DNA from 3 places in the Hafnia paralvei genome. Region 1 is predicted to be linked to each of the others. Evidence: predicted binding sites of a transcription regulator. Region 1 holds the regulator's gene; each other region holds the start of a gene.
What was found. The regulator PurR, encoded in region 1, represses purine synthesis genes. The targets are predictions, from matches to a motif close to CANGCAAACGTTTGCNTG.

Region 1 (2,276 bases):
ATCTGTGGCACTAACAACAGCCACCAGACGCGAGTTGAAGGATAGCCTAGCGCCACACCTGACTGTATTTGTCGTCGAACATCAATACGTCCGGCGATATTCAGCGCCATTAAAAACAGGAAAGGCGTTTCTTTCACCGCTAATAGCAACGTCAATGAAAGTGCATAAGGATCGTTGATTATCAGCCAATCAGGTGGGCGAGAGTATCCGGTAAGCGTGGGGGAAATGACCCTTAGCAACCAGCCCGATGGGGACAACAGCAGGATCAATCCGGTCGCTAAAGCAATGTGCGGTATAGCGAGAATAGCAGTGGAGATAACCCGCGCGATATGACTATTCTGTCTGAGAATGACCTGCCCACATAACGCCAGAGCTAGCCATAGTGATATTAGCGTGGCGGCAAAACCACTGAATATGCTCAGCGTGATGGATTGCAATATACCTGGCCATTGTAGCAACAGGTGCCACGACGCAAGAAAATGGCTAAGGGAAAAAGTATCTGAAAGGGGTTGAAGCATAACCAGTAGCGCCGCCGCAATCGGCAGCGCACCAGCAAGTATCAGCACAAGAGGGAACAGCGCGAGACAGGAGCAGCCGTTCTTCATCGCTTAGCGGCGATAGTCCAGATAAGGGCCATCGGCTACTGAACGACGCTCTACCAATTTAGGGTGCACTTCGATAGTCTGAGAATCTTCGCGTTTGCTCACGATACGATCAAGCAGCATATCAAAGGCCATCGCACCTAGACGCTCTTTCGGCTGATGAATAGTGGTTAATGCCGGAGTGAAGTAACGTGCGTTACGTACGTTATCATACCCGATCACCGAAATATCTTGTGGGACGCGCAACCCCATTTCATCTGCGGCGCAGATGGCGCCCATGGCCATGATGTCTCCACCCACAAAAACGGCTGTCGGTCGATGCTTTTGCGAGAGGATTTGGTGCATAGCTTTGTATCCAGACTCGGGTTCAAAGTCACCTTCAACCATCCACTCATCGCGCGTTGGGATATTGGCCTCTTGTAGCGCTTTCAGGAAGCCCCGCAGGCGTCCACCGCCGGTATTGCGCGACAGCTGTCCGGTAATGGCACCAATGTCACGATGGCCGCGTTCAATCAAATAACGGCCCGCTAAATAGCCCCCTTCGAAGGCGTTATCTTGAATCGCATCGGTAAAGTCGCTGCGCTGCGTTCCCCAATCCATAACGACCATCGGAATATTGCGGTAGTCTTCTAGCGTCTGTAGTAGGTTCTCTGGATACTCAGAGCACATCACCAGCAGGCCATCAACACGCTTTTGTGCCAACATGGCGAGATAGGCTTTTTGCTTTTCTGGATTGTTATGCGAATTGCACAGAATTAGGGTATAGCCTTGGCTGTAGCAGGCGTTCTCTACGGCTTCGATGACCTCAGCAAAATAGGGCGCTTCACTGGAGGTGGCCAGTAAACCGATCGATTTAGTGTGGTTAACTTTCAGGCTACGGGCGACGGCACTGGGAGAATAGTGCAGCTCTTTAATTGCCTCCCATACCGCGGCTTTGGTCTCTTCGGCGACAAAGCGCGTTTTATTAATGACATGAGACACAGTCGTGGTGGAAACGCCCGCGCGTTTTGCCACATCTTTAATCGTTGCCATGAAACAGATGACTCCTAAGCTTATGTAATCAAAACATAGCTATTGTGTTAATCGTTTGCTTACGTACATCTAAAATTACACCGAATGAAAGCACATAAAATAAATGAATATGCAGAGACTTCGAGTGCCAGCCTATTCTTTTTCGTTATGAAAGCTGATACGTAGCAGTAAACCGTAAATTTTGGCCTATAAAATGCAAAAGGGGAAGTCAAAATTAGGGGATAAGAGAAAGAATAATAGAATGATTTTCTGCGTGTGATCTCATTTGATGTATGTAAAAATGATTTCACACACTTTCTGCAAGTGTTTATGTATAATAAAAATTGATCTGATAACGAAATGCGGGAGATGAGCACATGGAAACCGATCTGAAATATTCCCTAATGACGACGGTTGCTGCTTTGGCAGTTATTGTTATCTTTAGCTTTGTAGCAGCGCTGCACTGATTTAAAGACGTGTTGGAATCTTTAGTTATTAACATGACTAAAACAAAAGGCGGTCAATCGACCGCCTTTCTTATATACGTACGTTAAAAACTTATGCCAAGTTTTTAGCGACGAATTCCCAGTTTACCAGAGCCCAGAAGTTCTCCAGATATTTAGGACGCGCATTGCGGTAATCGATGTAGTAAGCGTGTTCCCA
Region 2 (2,276 bases), 1.1 Mb from region 1:
CTATTAGGATTTCCGCCCTGTTTTTGTGTCAATTGACGCACGTCTAGCATATGACCATAGCCCATATTGTAGGCGGCCAGTGCAAACCAAATTTTCTCATCTTCAGGGATAGTGTCCGGCAGTTTATCCATCAAACGTTCAAGGTATAAAGCACCGCCCGCAATGCTTTGTTCGGGATCGAGACGATCTTTGACGCCAAGCCCATCAGCCGTAGCGCGAGTGAGCATCATCAACCCGCGAACGCCCGTGGGGGAGGTTGCTTGAGGATTCCAATGAGATTCTTGATAGGCAATTGCGGCTAACAGTTTCCAGTCAATTTTGTCTGCATATTTTTTAAAGATATCGCTCAAATCTGGCAGTACGTTATCAATTGCAGCTAAAAACGTTTTGATGTCGACGTAGTCAAAGCCGCCCACATGGCCTAAATACTTCTCTTCGAGCCTAGCAAGAGAGCCGTCGTCCACCATGTTGCTGAAAAAATCCAAAACGGCGGCATATAAGCTGTCGTCGTCAGTGCGGTTCAAATACCACATGACTGGCTCTTCATCGCTGATATCAAAAGCAACGGCGAGTTGAGGATGGATGCGTTGAAACAGTGCCACGCTGACAGAGTCCGCAATGGTGTAATCCAGTTTTCCTTGAACGACACGCTGCATAAGCTCGTTAGAAGAGAGATCGCTGGAAGATTCCCAAGTGAGATTAGGATATTTATTCTGCTTATATTGGCTCAGTGTGGTGACGTGGGCTGAGCCAGATTGCACTGCAAGCGTACCGCTTAAATCATTCAGCGATTTTGGGCGGGACTTACCTTGTCGATAAACCAACTGTTGTGATACCGAGTAATAAGCAGGGCCAGTGCGAAAACGGCTCAGGCGCTCGGTATTATAAAGCAAACCGGCTGCAACCAGATCGCTTTTACCACTATCCAAATCGTCAAATAATTCGGGCAATGTGCCACGCACACGAACTTTTAGCTTTACGCCAAGATAATCAGCAAAGCGTTTTGCCAGCTCATAGTCCAAGCCGCTCACGTTTTTCCCATCAGCCTGATAGGTTAAGGGAGAATTAATCGTGCTGACCCGCAGTTCCCCACGGTCAAGGATCTGTTGTAGCTGGCTCTCATTTCCGCTACGCCACGGAATGTTGGGCCATAGCGCAAGCGCCAGCAGGGCAGAAACGATACCAATAAGATAATAATTATATTTTATACGTTTCAAATAGTTATCTCATGAATGTGTATCGAGTTGTGAGGCTGTGTTTGCAGGATAGTATATGGCTAAATCAACAGGTAGGCGGCATTTTGCGCAACAAAGCGTCAGTGCGCAACTCAAAAAACACATAAATTTTATCTCACTATGAAACACCCTATGTGAAATAAAGGCTACGCAAACGGTTTCGTCTGGCGTGTAGATTCTCTATAATGTCTCCCGCTTTCCCCCTGTTTCGCCCACTGAGGCGGTTGTAGACAAGGCTATTTGACCTTTCACAGCCATCTCGAAGACGAGAGAACCTAGATGACGGACTTATTTCCAATGGAAATCATGCGTGGCTCACCCGCTTTGTCGGCTTTTCGTGTTACCCAACTGCTGTCTGCTTGTCAGGACGCTAATCTTCCAGTCAACGATATCTATGCTGAATATGTGCACTTTGCTGACGTCAGCGCGCCTCTCTCAGCAGAAGAAAAGGCGACACTCCAGCGTTTGTTAAAATACGGCCCTTCTTTGGCCGAGCACGAACCCAAAGGTCGTTTGCTGTTGGTGACACCACGCCCTGGAACCATTTCCCCGTGGTCATCTAAAGCAACTGACATTGCGCATAACTGTAATCTTCCACAGGTGATCCGTTTAGAACGTGGCGTTGCCTATTACGTGGATGCACCTGAACTTACCGATGCGCAGTGGCAAAAATTGCAGGGTCTGTTGCACGACCGCATGATGGAGCGTGTATTCCATGAATTGCAGGACGCTCAGAAACTCTTTAGCCACCAATCTCCCGCGCCAGTACAGAGCGTCGATATGTTGGGAAAAGGCCGTAGCGCACTGGTTGAAGCTAATACACGCCTAGGGCTGGCGCTGGCCGATGATGAAATCGATTACCTCTTGGAATCGTTCACTCGCTTGGGGCGTAATCCAAACGACATTGAGCTTTATATGTTTGCTCAGGCGAACTCTGAGCACTGCCGCCACAAGATTTTTAATGCCGATTGGATTATCGATGGGCTGGAGCAGCCAAAATCGCTGTTCAAAATGATTAAGAATACCTATGAGCAGACGCCA
Region 3 (2,276 bases), 1.7 Mb from region 1:
CTGAATATCTTTGGTCGTAAATGCTTTGTAGAGATAGTCCAGATCCAGTGCATCGTAAAGATAGTTATGGAAACGAGTCCCAAAATTACTTGGCCGCGCCGCCAGCGACATACAAACCTGCGTATCTTTATTTAGGTATTTGGTCATGTAACAAAACCTCTTCGCCAAGGGTGAATATGAGTGAAGCCGCAGAGATGCGCCCGTATTGAGGACTATCATGGACTAAAACAGGGAGGGTGAAAATGGCTGAATATCTTCTCTCTGGTTCCTCTTTTATAGCAAACACTGCGACTCACCAGAACGCAAAAAAGGAGCCATAAGGCTCCTCTCTCTATGCATATTGGCAAAACTTAGAAGTTATAACCCGCAACCAGGTAGTAACCCCAGCCGGTGGATTTCACGTCAAAGTTACCTTTACCGAAGTTCAGTTCAGTGCCGTCGTTCCACTGTCCGCCATTATGGAAATAACGCGCAACGAAGGAATAGTGCCAGTGATCGTAGTTCAATGCCAAGATGTGGCTGGAGGCGATAGAGTTGCTGGTACGAGTACGCTTGCCATCGATGTTGCTGTAGCCAGAGTCTTTGCCCAGATCAGAACCCCAGTCAAAGTTGGTAAAACCGATGTAGCTCAGGTTGCCGCCCAATACTTCGGTGATTGGCACGAAGTATTTCACTTTGAAGCGGTAGCCATCCCACTCGTTTTCGTTAGACGCATTGTAGTTCTGCCATTGGTATTTGGCATATACGTTCATGGACAGGCTCATTGGTAGGCCGGTATCGATATCGGTACCCAAACCCATATACCACGTGCTCTGGCGGTTATCGCTATTACGACCCATATCGTAGATATAGTTGTTCGCGAAGTACCACTCTTTAAATGGACCAAAGCTCAGGTCGGTGCCTGTCAATTTATCAATAGAGAAACGTGGTTCAATTTCCATGAACAACGGTGAACCGTGGTTCCAGATACCGCGAGAGGTGCTGTCACCGCCGAAGAACATTGGCGCATCCACGTAACCGTAGAAGTCGAACCAATCTTTCTTGGCAAAAGCTTCATATTCTAAGTAGGTATCGTCACGCAATTGTGGTCCGAAACGCGTATGAGCACTGCCCACGACGTTAACGCTCTGGTGCCACCAGTCAGAAAGATATTCGCTGTTGTTGTCTGCTGCTACAGCAGTAACGCTGCTTGAAAGCGCAAGCACGGTGCCTGCAGCTAAAATTATTTTTTTCATAATATTGCTACTTACCTTAAGCAAGATTCCCTGCCAGGGGAAAGACCCATGTAAACATCACCACAAATAGCCATCAATTGATCAACAACCCAGCTTTCTGGCTGCGTGTATTATAGAAATCATTGCTCACAAAAATCTGTGATCTAGGAATACATTCTTAAATACGTAATCGATTGCGTTCACGTTTGCGGTAAAAAAATTCGGAGGGATTCTACAATCTTTGCAGGATTAATCAAATTTAAAACGGAGAGCATAATTTTAAAACAGCTCGATAAGGCTTGCCCTGCAAGGGTTCTATAAAATACGCCAACGCAGGTAGTCACTTACAGCCGTGTTGCGCAACTTTATCTACGAAAAGTCTGACGAAACTTTGCTGCTGTAACAGTGTCGCACCAAACAAATGTTTGGAAGGTAATAAAATAACCCATATTTTGTGATAATTATGACACCAAGCTCATACGCACAATATTATAAAAACTTATTTATTCCCTTATAAATCATTTAATTATTTGATAACCAAAAGCAAACACATCACTCTCTATCTTGTTTTAATTATATTTTGGCGTACACGTGTACACTGGAATCATTCTCAGCTAATCTAGCCTTAGCTTTAATTTTTTCATTGTTCAACAGAGGTAACGCCGCACTATGGCAAAGGCAAATATTGTTCAGCAGGGATATTCGCTGGCAGAGGAAGTTGCCAACAGCATCAGCCACGGAGTTGGTTTTATTCTAGGTATCGTCGGCTTAGTTTTATTGCTGGTGCAAGCCGTTGGCACCGGCGCTGACGCCACCGCAATCACCAGTTACAGCCTGTATGGCGGCAGCATGATTCTGCTGTTTCTGGCCTCCACGCTGTATCACGCAATTTCACATCAGCGCGCCAAGCGTTGGCTAAAAGTGTTTGACCACTGCGCAATCTATCTATTGATTGCCGGCACCTATACGCCTTTCTTGTTAGTTGGGCTGGACTCAACGCTAGCTAAATGGCTGATGGCGGTGATCTGGGGAATAGCGCTGTTTGGCATAATCTTCAAACTC

Region 2: purL (phosphoribosylformylglycinamidine synthase) is a predicted target of PurR. The motif match lies at 1,383-1,400, and genes of this name have one in related genera.
Region 3: K9N75_RS03720 (nucleoside-specific channel-forming protein Tsx) is a predicted target of PurR. The motif match lies at 1,398-1,415, and genes of this name have one in related genera.

Annotation. Positions count from the first base shown of each region.
Region 1 covers NZ_CP083737.1:2,527,798-2,530,073, reverse strand. Annotated here, with positions in the region: gene K9N75_RS11995 (ABC transporter permease) at 1-605, opposite strand, end outside; gene purR (HTH-type transcriptional repressor PurR) at 609-1,634, opposite strand; gene cydH (cytochrome bd-I oxidase subunit CydH) at 1,991-2,080, shown strand; gene sodB (superoxide dismutase [Fe]) at 2,172-2,276, opposite strand, start outside.
Region 2 covers NZ_CP083737.1:3,662,454-3,664,729, reverse strand. Annotated here, with positions in the region: gene mltF (membrane-bound lytic murein transglycosylase MltF) at 1-1,217, opposite strand, end outside; gene purL (phosphoribosylformylglycinamidine synthase) at 1,533-2,276, shown strand, end outside.
Region 3 covers NZ_CP083737.1:809,677-811,952, reverse strand. Annotated here, with positions in the region: gene K9N75_RS03725 (shikimate 5-dehydrogenase) at 1-147, opposite strand, end outside; gene K9N75_RS03720 (nucleoside-specific channel-forming protein Tsx) at 351-1,235, opposite strand; gene trhA (PAQR family membrane homeostasis protein TrhA) at 1,884-2,276, shown strand, end outside.